Regions from separate parts of the Streptomyces sp. NPDC006872 genome, predicted to be linked through region 1. Evidence: riboswitches for the same ligand, from Rfam matches in the RefSeq annotation. Region 1 holds a riboswitch; each other region holds the start of a gene.
The links. Region 1 has a riboswitch for S-adenosylmethionine ahead of ABZ725_RS39270 (aminotransferase class V-fold PLP-dependent enzyme). Riboswitches for the same ligand answer to the same signal wherever they lie in the genome.

Region 1 (4,272 bases):
CGGTGTGATCGCGGCCATCGCGGCGGTCGCGCAGATCAACCCGATCTGGGCCATGGGCCCCTACCGTCCGGACCAGGTGTCGACCGGCGCCCAGCCCGACTGGTACATGGGCTTCGCCGAGGGTCTGATCCGCTTCATGCCGGGCTGGGAGATCAACATCTGGGGTCACACGCTCGTCCTGGGCGTGTTCATCCCGCTGGTGCTCTTCGGCGTGGTCCTCGCGGCGCTGGCGATGTATCCCTTCATCGAGTCCTGGGTCACCGGCGACAAGCGCGAGCACCACATCCTGGACCGCCCGCGCAACGCGCCGACCCGCACCGCGCTGGGCGTCGCCTGGGTCACGATGTACATGATCACGCTGGTCGGCGGTGGCAACGACCTGTGGGCCACCCACTTCCACCTGTCGATCAACTCGATCACCTGGTTCGTCCGGATCTTCTTCTTCGTCGGACCGGTCATCGCGTACATCTTCACCAAGCGGATCTGCCTCGGCCTGCAGCGCCGGGACCGGGAGAAGGTGCTGCACGGTCGGGAGACCGGCACCATCAAGCGCCTGCCGCACGGTGAGTTCGTCGAGATCCACGAGCCGCTCAGCCAGGAGCAGCTGCACACCCTCACCGCGCACGAGCAGTACGTGCCCGCCGCGATCGGCCCCGCGGTCGACGAGAACGGCGTCGAGCGCAAGGTGACGGGCTCCGAGAAGCTGCGCGCCAAGATCAGCGGCGCGTACTTCGGCGAGGACCAGCAGATCCCGAAGCCCACCGTCGAGGAGTACAAGGAGATCACGAGCGGCCACGGCCACCACTGATCGCTTGCGGCGTCGCCACGCCCGCGCAACGGGCCCCGTCCGGTCTTCGGACGGGGCCCGTTGCCGTGCCCATGGGCTGGATAGGGTGGGGACACACTCTTCTACGAGAGCCCTAGAAGATCGTTACGACACCCAGGAGCGGCTGATGAGCGCTGTGACCCCCGCTGGAGGCGACACCGCGGCGGGCCGTTCCTGGCCCGAGGTGCTGAACAGCCTGCTGTACGGCCACGACCAGGACGCCGACGCCACGTTCTGGGCGCTGGACCGGATCATGCGCGGCGAGGCGACCGACGCGCAGATCGCCGGGTTCGTGGTGGCGCTGCGGGCCAAGGGCGAGACCGTCGAGGAGATCAACGGGCTCGTCCGGGCGATGTACGAGCACGCCAACCTGATCGAGGTGCCGGGTCGGACCGTCGACATCGTCGGCACGGGCGGCGACGGCGCGAAGACGGTCAACATCTCCACGATGTCGGCGATCGTCGTGGCCGGTGCGGGCGCCACGGTCGTCAAGCACGGCAACCGGGCCGCGTCCTCCGCGTCCGGCGCCTCGGACGTCCTGGAGAAGCTCGGCGTCAATCTGGAGCTGACGCCACGGCGGGTGGCCGAGGTGGCTCAGGAGGCCGGGATCACCTTCTGCTTCGCGATCAAGTTCCACCCGGCGCTGCGTCATGTGGGCGCGGCCCGCGGCCAGTTGGGCATCCGCACGGTGTTCAACGTCCTCGGCCCGCTGACCAACCCGGCGAAGGTGCGGGCCCAGGCGGTCGGGGTCGCGGACCCGCGCATGGCGCCGGTCGTCGCGGGCGTCTTCGCCGAGCGCGGCAACTCGTCCCTGGTCTTCCGGGGCGACGACGGCCTCGACGAGCTGACGACGACGGCCACGTCCCATGTGTGGGTCGTCCGCGACGGCAAGGTCGCCGAGGAGAGCTTCGACCCGCGTGACGTCGGTCTGGAGCTGGTCCCCGTGGAGGCCCTGCGGGGCGGGGACCCGTCGTACAATGCGGAGGTCGCCCGCCGCCTTCTGGAGGGCGAGCCGGGCCCGGTGCGGGAGGCCGTGCTGCTGAACTCGGCGGCCGCGCTGGTGGCCCTCGACCCGGGCAGCGGAACGCTGGCCGAGCAGATCCGGGCCGGCATGGACCGGGCGGCCGAGTCCATCGACTCCGGCGCGGCCAAGCGGTCGCTGGAGCGCTGGGTCGCCGCCAGCAACGCGTAGGCGCCCGCTGGAAGAGCCGCGCGGCGCCGTCAGCCGTCTGCGGCGCCGTCGCGGCTGGTCGCGCAGTTCCCCGCGCCCCTTCGGGCGCTCGGTCGTCCCGCGATCCGGACACGGGTTGCGGGACGACGATCACATCGCGTACGTTCCTTTGTCAGGTCATGAGTGACAGTCAAGAGGCCCCGGCCGACTGTCCGGCAACCCTCCGTCCGTGGCGGGGTGCCCCGGGTGAAGACCAGGCTGTGCACAACAAGGTGCACGGCAAGCGCGGATCCCTCACACGCTTCTGAGAGCGTGCGGCCAGGGATCCTGGTCATCGAGGGAGCCTTCTGTGAGCAAGCGAATGCGATAGGGCGCAGAGCCCCGCTTCCGCGTACCCCTTTTCACTTTTCCCTTGCCTCACACGGGAGTTCCGTCATGTCCGTTTCCGTCTTCACCGCTGCCTCTGTCCAGACCGTTTGTGCGCCTCTGCCCGTTCTGGGCCGGGATGTCACCGTTCCGCTCGTCACGGGCGGCGAGGTCGCCTACGCGGCGCTCGACTACGCGGCCAGCGCTCCCGCCCTCCAGCGCGTCTGGGACGACGTCGCGGCCTACGCCCCCTACTACGGCAGCGTCCACCGCGGCGCCGGCTACCTCTCCCAGCTCTCCACCGACCTGTTCGAGAACGCCCGCCGGACGGTCACCGAGTTCCTGGACTGCCGCCCCGACGACCAGCTGATCTTCACCCGCTCCACCACGGACTCCCTCAACCTGCTCGCCGCGGCCCTCCCCGCCGACTGCCAGGTCTTCGTCTTCGAGACCGAGCACCATGCCTCGCTGCTGCCCTGGAAGGACGCCCGGGTCACCTACCTGGACGCCCCGCGCACCCCGCGCCAGGCCGTGGAGACCCTGGAGCGCGCCCTCGCCGACCGTGACCCGTACGGCCCGGCCCTGGTCTGCGTGACCGGCGCCTCGAACGTCACCGGCGAGCTGTGGCCGGTGCGCGAGCTGGCGGCGGCCGCGCACGCCCACGGCGCCCGTATCGTCCTGGACGCCGCCCAGCTCGCCCCCCACCACCCGGTGTCGGTGCAGGACCTCGACGTCGACTGGGTCGCCTTCTCCGGCCACAAGCTGTACGCGCCCTTCGGCTCCGGCGTCCTGGCCGGCCGCGCCGACTGGCTCCGGGCCGCCGACCCGTACCTCGCGGGCGGCGGCGCCAGCCGCAAGGTCACCCGGCGCGAGGACGGGGGAGTGGACGTGGAGTGGCACGAGAGCGCCGCCCGCCACGAGGCCGGCTCCCCGAACGTGATCGGTGCGTACTCCATCGCCGCGGCCTGCAAGGCGCTGACCGAGGCCGGCTTCGAGGCGCTGGTGGCCCGTGAGCAGTACCTGATCGAGAAGGTGCGGGCCGGTCTGGCCGAGGTGCCGCAGGTCAGGGTGTTGTCCCTGTTCGGGGACGACGCCCCGCGGGTGGGCGTGATCTCCTTCGTCGTCGAGGGCTGGAACAGCTCCCACTTCGCCGCCGCCCTCTCGGCCGAGTACGGCATCGGCGTCCGGGACGGCCTCTTCTGCGCCCACCCGCTGGTCCGCACCCTCCTGGGCGGCGACCTGCACAGCCAGGGCGAGTGCGGCGCCCCCGAGGCGGCCCCCGGGGAGAAGTCCCTCAACGCCATCCGGGTGAGCTTCGGCGCGGGCACCCCCGACGAGCACGTGGAGCGCTTCGTGACCGCCGTACGGGAACTGGTGACCGACGGCGCGCGGTGGCGGTACCGGACCCAGGACGGCCGCTGCGTCCCCGCGGTGTAGGGCCTACTCCAGGCCGATGGCGAACGCGGCCTCGAGGTCGTGCTGGGAGTAGGTGCGGAAGGCGACGTGCGTGTCCGTTCCCTCGACCCCCGGGATCTTGCTGATGCTCCCGGGGATGACCTCCGCCAGGTCCTCGTGCTGCTTCACCCGGACCATGGCGATCAGGTCGTAGGTCCCGGTGACGGAGAAGACCTCGCTCACGGAGTCCAGCGAGGCGATCCGCTCGGCGATCTCGGGGATCCGGTCCACGCTGGTCTTGATGAGGACGATCGCGGTGATCACGGCTGGTTCTCTCCCTCGGGGGCCGTTGCTGGGGCGGCCCTCACTCTAGTCGCCCGCTCGTCTCCCGCCGCCGCTCTGCCGAGGCCGCCCTTCGGGCCCTTCCTGTGTCCGAAACGGGCCCAGGCGTAGACGAGCCCCAGGCCGAAGCCCACCACATGGGCCAGGTAGGCCACCCCTGGCCCCTGGGCGG
Region 2 (4,272 bases), on a different contig from region 1:
GCCGGGCGACGGCCGCGGCGAGTACGCCGACCTGGTCGGCCCGGACCGCCTCCTGACGCCGTTCGGCGAGGTGCGTGTTGAAGACCCGAACGGACCGGCCGTCGACACGGGTGGTGACTGCCATGTACCCACGGTCCTCGGATCCGCCGTCGGGGTATTCGACCGTGACCGGGTTCGTCATCGGCGCCGCCGAGAGGAGCGCCTGGCCGTAGCCCCCCGGACTCCACGGCGCTCCCCCGCAGCGGCCCCAATTCTGCAGAACCGTCCCGTACTCGACGTGGTAGACCAGCCCGTAACGGTCCTCCAGATAGCCGCGGATCCGCTCGACGTCCCGCACGCACGCTTCCTGCAGGCCGATCACCTGGGGCGCGTATGTGGCGATCTCCGCCGCCCGGTCGGCGTTGCTCTCCTCGCAGGGGTTGCAGATGTTCCACGTCATGACCCGGTTCGGCACGACATCCCGGACCGCGTCGACGGGCGGCGACCCGGCTCGGGGCTCGCCGCTCGGCGCCCTGGAGCCGACGAGCACTATGCAGGCCACGATCGCGGCGCCCACGAGCAGCCGCATGTCCCTTCCGAGCACCATCGCCTCCCAGGAGTGGCTGCACGTGGCATCCGACGTCTCCATGCACGAGGTTATGGGACGGAGTTGTGAACGACGCATGCGGTGTGCGGGCCCCGGACCCGCCCGGCGCGGGGCGGCTTCAGTCGTCGTGCCCGAGGCCGCGATCGGGTGCGCTCATGTCCCCTGTGCGGGGCGTGCCGTCGGCGAGCCCGTAACGCAGGTACACGGTGCCCTTCGGACTTGCCGTCGGCGGTTCGAGGAGGGTGATGTTCGTGGGCACCGCGCCGCCGTCGAACACCTTCTTGCCGACGCCGAGCACGATCGGGTGCACCCAGAGGTCGAGACGGTCGAAGAGCTTCTCGCGCAGGAGGGTCTGCACCAGGTTCAGGCTCCCGACGACCTTGATGTGCTCGTGCCGGTCACGGATCTCGCGCACCGCGCCGGCCAGATCCGGGCCGAGCTGCGTGGAGCCGGCCCACGAGAGGTCGGGCCGGCCGCGGGAGGCCACGTACTTCGGGACGCTGTTGAAGAGGGTGGCGATCTCGTTGTCCTCGCCGCCCTTCTGGTGCGGCCAGTAGGCGGCGAAGATGTCATACGTCCGCCGGCCGAGCAGGAGGGCGTCGGTGCCCTCGTAGGCGGCGCCGATCTGCGCACCGGCGACCTCGTCCAGCAGGGGCGCCTGCCAGCCGCCGAACGGGAACCCCGCAGGGTCCTCGTCGGGGCCGCCGGGCGACTGCCCGACGAGGTCGAGGGTCGCGAACAGCTCGATGTCGATGAGGCCCATGTCTACTCCCGATGAGGTGGTCGTCCCGGTCGGTAAGTAGACCTGTGGGCGTGGGCAAACTCATCGGTACGCCGCACCGGCACTCCCGTTCGCGATGGATCACGGGCGGCGTCCACGCTGGGTGGCCGCCCGGTGTCCGGCGTCACCGCAGGTCAGCGGCCTGTCCATGCCGTCCGATGCCGGCGTCCGGCATTTGGACGACGATAGTGCGATATTGACGGGTCACGGAAGTGATCCGTACGATCGCGGGTGGCATTGAGTGTCAGCGTCAAGCCCTGGCTTGCTGACCGGCAACCCTCCTCCGCGGTGGGGTGCTCCAGGTGAAAGCCCGGCGGGGTCGACGACCCTGCAAGCGCGTGGCCCCGGCACCGGGGCCTGAGAGGGGAGGACCACCGTGCGGATCGACTGCAACCTGAGTGCCTCTCTCGCCGCCGCGGCGGCGTTCTCCGGACTCTCGCGCAGGCGCCACATCGATCTCCAGCGCTTCGCCGGCTGTCTGTGTAGCACCTCCCTGTAGCACCTCCCGACGGCCCGTCTCTGCACGCCTGCGTGCGGCGGCTGACCACACGTCACCTCTGCGGCCGACGTGCGCCGTCGGCGTCTCCGGCGATCCCCCGCCTCCCTCCCTTCCCCCCTTCCCCTTCCTTCGTCTTTCCCCTCGCAGTCGACTTCCCCTGCGTCGCCATGCCCGGAATGTTCTGAACGGGCACCTGCGCGACGGCTTCGGAGTAGGAGAACCATTCCGTGATAGCGCGTACGGATTCCCGGCCCACCCGGTGGGCGGCCCTCGCGGTGCTCGTGACGAGCGGCGTGCTGCTGAGCGCCTGCTCGGCGGGCGGCGACGGCAGTTCGAGCAGCGGCGGCGGCCAGGCCCGCTCCGGCGGCACACTGACCTTCGCCGTCGGTTCCGACGCCGGCTGCGTCGATCCCCAACAGGTGGGCAGCAACGACACGATCTACTCGCTGCGCCAGATCGTGGACTCCCTGACCGACCAGGACCCCAAGACCGGCAAGATCGTGCCCTGGCTCGCGAAGAGCTGGGACATCAGCACGGACGCCACGACCTTCACCTTCCATCTGAGACCGGGCGTCACCTTCAGCGACGGGTCGGCGCTGACCGCCCAGGTGGTGAAGGACAACTTCGACGCGGTGCCGAAGCTCGGCGCCCTGGGCACGCTGGCGCAGGGGTATCTGAGCGGCGTGGACAGCACGACCGTGGTCGATCCGCTCACGGTCCGGGTCACGTTCAAGCAGCCCAACGCGCAGTTCCTCCAGGCGACGGCGACGCATTCGCTGGGCATCGAGTCGTCGGCGAGTGTGCAGAAGAGCCCGCAGGACAAGTGCAGCCAGGGCGTGGTCGGTTCCGGGTCGTTCGTGCTGAAGGACTACGTGCAGAACCAGTCGATCACCCTGGCCAGGCGCGCCGGGTACGCGTGGGGTTCCGCGCTGTGGACCAAGAAGGGCGAGGCGTACCTGGACAAGCTGGTGTTCAAGGTGGTGCCGGAGGCGGGTGTGCGCACCGGGAGCCTCCAGTCCGGGCAGGTGGACGCGATCAGCGGCGTCGGCAGGTCCAACGAGTCGGCGCTGAAGAGCGGCGGCCAGGTGGATCTTCAGCAACGGGCCAACCCCGGGGTGGTGTTCAACCTGGGGCTGAACAACTCCCGGCCGGCGCTGAAGGACGTCAGGGTACGTCAGGCGATCTCGTACGCCGTCGACCGGCAGCAGATCGTGGACACCGTGTTCCCGACCGGTACCGAGCCCGCGACCAGCATCCTGGCGCACACCACCCCCGACTACTCCGACCTCGGCGCGGAGCTGACCCTGGACGCGGCGAAGGCCGAGTCCCTGCTGGACTCGGCCGGTTGGAAGACCGGCGGCGACGGCATCCGGGTGAAGAACGGCAAGAAGCTCAGCCTGACCGTCTCGTGGTTCCCCAACGCGGCCACGAACCAGCCCTCGCTGGAGCTGATCCAGCAACAGCTCAAGGCCGTCGGCGTCGGCGTGGTGCTCGAGCAGCTGCCGGTCACCCAGTTCGCGCCGACGCTGCAGTCCGGTGACTTCGACGTGGTGTGGGGCAATGTGACCCGCGCCGACCCGGACATCCTGCGCAGCTCGTTCTCCACCCGCTTGGCCAACTTCTACCAGCTGTCCACCGGCCCCCTGGACACCGCACTGAGCGAGCAGGCCGCGACGGCCGACACCGCCAAGCGGAAGCAACTGGTGGTCCAGGCACAGGAGTTGCTCGTGCGGAACGCCTATGTCGTCCCCGTGGTGGAGCTGCAGACCCAGCTCGGGGTGTCGAAGAAGGTGCACCGTCTCGACTTCGACGCCTCCAGCCGGATACAGCTGCACGACACCTGGATCGGCTGACGGCCGCCATGCGTCTCTACGTCGTCAAACGCGTCGCGCAGGCGATCGGCGTGCTGTGGGCGGCCTACACGGTGGCGTTCCTCGTGCTGGACTTCCTGCCCGGCGACCCGGTGTCGGCGATGGCCGGCGCCGGAGCGGACACCGGGCAGGTCGATCCGGCCCAACTGGCCGCGCTCCGGCATCAGTACGGCTTCGACAAACCGGTGCTCGCACAGTACGCCGACTACCTCGGCCGGGCGGTGCGCGGAGACTTCGGCGACTCGATCTCCACCGGCCGGTCGGTGACCTCGACCCTGGCCGAGGCGCTGCCGGGGACGCTTCAGCTGACCGGGGCGGCGCTGCTGCTCGCGGTACTGGGCGGCGGCGGTCTCGCGGTGCTGGCGACCTACACCACCCGGCGGTGGCTGCGGCAGCTGCTGCTGTCGTTGCCCCCGCTGGGGGTGTCGGTGCCCACGTTCTGGGTCGGACTGCTGCTCGTGGAGCTGTTCTCCTTCCGGTTGCGGCTGTTCCCGGCGTTCGGCAACGACGGGTTGCGCGGTCTGGTGCTGCCCGC
Region 3 (4,272 bases), on a different contig from region 1:
CGGAGCATCCCCGGGACCAGGCACAGGTGGTAGTCCTGGACGAGGACGGCCGCGCCGTCCGCCGCCTCCTCCGCCAGCGCCTCCGCGAACGCGTGGTTGTACGTCTCGTACGAGGCCCACTGGCGGCGGAACTCCGCGTCGAAGACCGGTTCCAGCGGGGTCTGGTAGAGCAGGTGGTGGATGAACCACAGGACCGAGTTCGCGATGCCGTTGTACGCGTCGGCGTGCACATCGGCCGGGATGGGCAGCATGCGCACGCCCTCCTCGCCGACCCCGCGCCGGACCGCCTCCCGGTCGCCGTCGGACAACGCCGAGCACACCCACAGCGCGCCCGCGTCCGGCCCGATGGCCGACAGGCCGGAGACCAGCCCGCCGCCGCCGCGTTTCGCGCGCAGCGAGCCGCCCTCGTCGACCGTGTACGAGACCGGGCCGCGGTTGGACGCGACCAGGACCTGAGCAGCTCCACCGGTGGTAGCCATAGACCTCAACCTAGCCCGCTCCGGAAACGCTCAAACGTACGGTCGCCCTGTGTGGCCAGGACGTATACAACGGGTGTGCGGTGTTACGCGACCTTGCGGGACTGGTACTCCGCGATCTCCGCCATCGGCGGCCGCTCCTCGGTGTCCACGGAGTAGGTGCGCGGTTCGAAGCCGTCCGGGCTGCGTTCGAACTGGGTGAGGGAGGGGCGGATCAGATGCCCGCGGGCCAGCCGGAGCTGGGCGGTGCGGTAGATCGCCGCGGCCATCCGGCCGAGGGCCTGACCGTCCTGGTGGCGGTGCTTGCGGACGCCGACGTCGACCTGGGCGAGGGCGTCCAGGCCCACCAGGTGCAGGGCGTCGACCAGCATGCCCAGCTCCACGCCGTAGCCGACCGGGAAGGGCAGCTGCTCCAGCAGGCTGCGGCGGGCCGCGTACTCGCCGCCGAGCGGCTGCACGAACCCGGCCAGCTGCGGCCAGTGCATGTTGAGCAGGGGCCGGGCCATCAGCTCGGTGACCCGCCCGCCCTGGCCGGCCGCGCCGCCCAGCGGACGGTCGTACATGCCCTTGACGAGGTCCACCTCGGGGTCGGTCAGCAGCGGGCCGACGATGCCCGAGACGAAGTCGGAGGAGAACTCCTTCAGATCGGCGTCGATGAAGCAGACGATGTCCCCGCCGGTGACGAGCAGCGAGCGCCACAGGACCTCGCCCTTGCCGGGCACGGCCGGGATGCGCGGCAGGATGTCGTCCCGGTGGACGACCCGGGCTCCGGCCGCCGCGGCGACCTCGGAGGTCCGGTCGGTCGATCCCGAGTCGACGACGACTATCTCGTCGACGAGCGGGACCTGCTGCATGAGGTCGTGGCGGATGATCGCGACGATGTCGCCGACCGTCTCCTCCTCGTTCAGCGCGGGCAGCACCACGGACACCGACTGGTTCGTGGCGCGCTTGGCGGCCAGGATCCGGTGCAGCGGGCGATCGGTCCCCGACCAGGAGCGGGTGGCCAGCCAGCGCTCGACCTCTTCCAGCACGGCGGCTCCTCACATCTCGCGGTTCGGACGACTATCTCAACGATCCTGGGCTTCGGTTACAGTCTTGAACAACGCGGATGACCATCGCATGTCCAAGGTCGTCCACTGTTCAATGAGATCAACGCACTCATTGAGATCAACAACCGAATACCGCTCATCCAGAGGGGCAGAGGGATACGGCCCGATGAAGCCCCGGCAACCCTCCAGCCGGTCTGACCACGTCGTCGTGGTGAGGCTCCCGGCTCGGGAAGGTGCCAAATCCGTCTCACGGCGAAGTGCGTCGTGAGGAAGATGAGGAGAAAGGGCCTCCCCTCACATGGCTGCGCAGAACGTTGCAACCGAATCCACCGTTTCCTCCGCCTCCAGCTCCGCCTCTGCCGTCGACCTCGGTCCGGCCGCGGCGTTGAACTGCCGTGAGTGCGGTCACCGCGTCCCCCTCGGGCCCGTCTTCGCCTGCGAGGAGTGTTTCGGCCCGCTCGAGATCGCGTACGACTTCTCTTCCTACGACACGGAGGAGCTCCGCAAGCGCATCGAGGCGGGACCCGCGAACGTCTGGCGCTACGCGCCCCTCCTGCCGGTCCCGGCCGACGTCGCGGACAAGCCGAACATCAACCCGGGCTGGACCAAGCTCGTCCAGGCCGACAACCTCGCCCGTGAACTGGGCGTCGACGCCGGAAAGCTCTTCGTCAAGGACGACTCCGGAAACCCGACGCACTCCTTCAAGGACCGCGTCGTCGCGCAGGCCATCGAGGCGGCGCGCGCCTTCGGCTTCACCACCCTCTCGTGCTCCTCGACCGGCAACCTGGCCGGCGCCGTGGGCGCCGCGGCGGCCCGCGCGGGCTTCCGCTCCTGCGTGTTCATCCCGCACGACCTGGAGCAGGGCAAGGTCGTCATGGCCGCGGTCTACGGCGGCGAGCTCGTCGGCATCGAGGGCAACTACGACGACGTCAACCGCTTCTGCTCCGAGCTCATCGGCGACCCGGCGGGCGAGGGCTGGGGCTTCGTCAACGTCAACCTGCGGCCGTACTACGCGGAGGGGTCCAAGACCCTGGCGTACGAGATCTGCGAGCAGCTCGGCTGGGAGCTTCCCGACCAGCTGGTCGTGCCGATCGCCTCCGGCTCGCAGCTCACGAAGATCGACAAGGGGCTGCAGGAGCTGATCAAGCTCGGGCTCGTCGAGGACAAGCCGTACAAGATCTTCGGCGCTCAGGCCGAGGGCTGCAGCCCGGTGTCCGTCGCGTACAAGGCGGGGCATGACGTCGTCCGTCCGCAGAAGCCGAACACCATCGCCAAGTCGCTGGCCATCGGCAACCCGGCGGACGGTCCGTATGTGCTCGACATCGCGCGTCGTACCGGCGGTGCGGTGGAGGACGTGACGGACGAGCAGATCGTCGACGCGATCAAGCTGCTGGCGCGGACCGAGGGCATCTTCGCGGAGACCGCCGGTGGAGTGACGGTGGGTGTGACGCGGAAGCTGATCGAGAACGGTCTTCTCGACCCGACGCTCACTACGGTCGTGCTGAACACGGGCGACGGTCTCAAGACGCTCGACGCGGTGGCCGGCACGGGACTGACCGCGACGATTCGGCCCAACCTCGAGTCGTTCCGCGACGCGGGTCTCGGCTAGTCACTGCCCTGCGCCCCCGCGGGGGCGCTCCACCTGACCGGAGGTCGAAAGTCATGAGCGTCACCGTCCGCATCCCCACCATCCTGCGCACCTACACCGGCGGTTCGGCCGAGGTGAAGGCCGAGGGGGCGACCCTCGGCGAGGTCATCGCCGACCTCGAGAAGAACCACACCGGCATCGCCGCCCGCGTTCTCGACGACCAGGGCAAGCTGCGTCGGTTCGTCAACGTGTACGTCAACGACGACGACGTCCGCTTCGAGCAGGGGCTTCAGACGCCGACTCCGGACGGCGCCGGCGTCTCGATCATCCCGGCGGTCGCGGGCGGCTGAGCGGCGGCTGCGCGGCTGCCGAGCGGCGACTGACCGCTGTTCAGTACCCGTTGGTAGTAACCGTCGGTAACAGCGATTACCGAGCGTTCATCGAATTGCCCTCTCCGCGATAGAAGCGGAGGGGGCAATTCAGTGTGGTTGAGCGCGGTACAGTTGGGGAACCCGGTCCGGATCACCGGATCCGGAGCCTTTGATTTCTGCCCCGTGCCCGATAAGAAGCAGCCAAAGTGTGTATACCTTTCGCGGCTTTTGTGGCTTTCGTAGGGCCCGACTTGCCCTGAATTCAGGCGAATTCTCGCCACATTCCGGATCCTTTGCGTCCAGAATTCTCGTCCAAGTGACCTGTTGCAGAGGGCAGTTGGACAGATACATTCAGCCGCGGTCGACGCGTTCCGGCGCACGCCCCCAATCGTTGGGGGGTGAGGTCTGACCCGGATCCGCGAAGTGTGGATCTGTGCAAGGGCCAGTAATAGGGGAGTTAGGCATGGCTCAGGGCACCGTCAAATGGTTCAACGCGGAGAAGGGGTACGGCTTCATCGCGGTCGACGGTGGTGCGGATGTTTTCGTCCACTACAGCGCGATTCAGATGGACGGCTACCGCACCCTGGAAGAGGGTCAGCGGGTCGATTTCGAGATCTCGCAGGGTCAGAAGGGGCCGCAGGCGGACATGGTCCGTCTCGCGACCGGCTGAAGCGCGCGCCGACTGACAGCGTCGTTCTTCTGTACGTCACATCCGAAGGGCTTGTACCTCCTGGGGGGTACGAGCCCTTCGGTGCGTCCGGTGCCTCTCGCGCCCCGCTGGCCGCACC

Region 2: another riboswitch for S-adenosylmethionine. It lies ahead of ABZ725_RS13730 (putative leader peptide); the one in region 1 lies ahead of ABZ725_RS39270 (aminotransferase class V-fold PLP-dependent enzyme).
Region 3: another riboswitch for S-adenosylmethionine. It lies ahead of thrC (threonine synthase); the one in region 1 lies ahead of ABZ725_RS39270 (aminotransferase class V-fold PLP-dependent enzyme).

What each region holds. Positions count from the first base shown of each region.
Region 1 is NZ_JBEYIL010000017.1:184,582-188,853, reverse strand. Features, by position in the region: gene ABZ725_RS39280 (cytochrome bc complex cytochrome b subunit) at 1-808, shown strand, start outside; gene trpD (anthranilate phosphoribosyltransferase) at 954-2,018, shown strand; SAM riboswitch class IV at 2,173-2,289, shown strand; gene ABZ725_RS39270 (aminotransferase class V-fold PLP-dependent enzyme) at 2,433-3,800, shown strand; gene ABZ725_RS39265 (Lrp/AsnC ligand binding domain-containing protein) at 3,804-4,082, opposite strand; gene ABZ725_RS39260 (rhomboid family intramembrane serine protease) at 4,079-4,272, opposite strand, start outside.
Region 2 is NZ_JBEYIL010000004.1:126,004-130,275, reverse strand. Features, by position in the region: gene ABZ725_RS13740 (endonuclease/exonuclease/phosphatase family protein) at 1-628, opposite strand, end outside; gene ABZ725_RS13735 (dihydrofolate reductase family protein) at 705-1,349, opposite strand; SAM riboswitch class IV at 1,601-1,710, shown strand; gene ABZ725_RS13730 (putative leader peptide) at 1,744-1,866, shown strand; gene ABZ725_RS13725 (ABC transporter substrate-binding protein) at 2,094-3,719, shown strand; gene ABZ725_RS13720 (ABC transporter permease) at 3,728-4,272, shown strand, end outside.
Region 3 is NZ_JBEYIL010000005.1:497,446-501,717, reverse strand. Features, by position in the region: gene ABZ725_RS18080 (trehalose-6-phosphate synthase) at 1-479, opposite strand, end outside; gene ABZ725_RS18075 (glucosyl-3-phosphoglycerate synthase) at 563-1,507, opposite strand; SAM riboswitch class I at 1,659-1,805, shown strand; gene thrC (threonine synthase) at 1,824-3,134, shown strand; gene ABZ725_RS18065 (MoaD/ThiS family protein) at 3,188-3,463, shown strand; gene ABZ725_RS18060 (cold-shock protein) at 3,948-4,154, shown strand.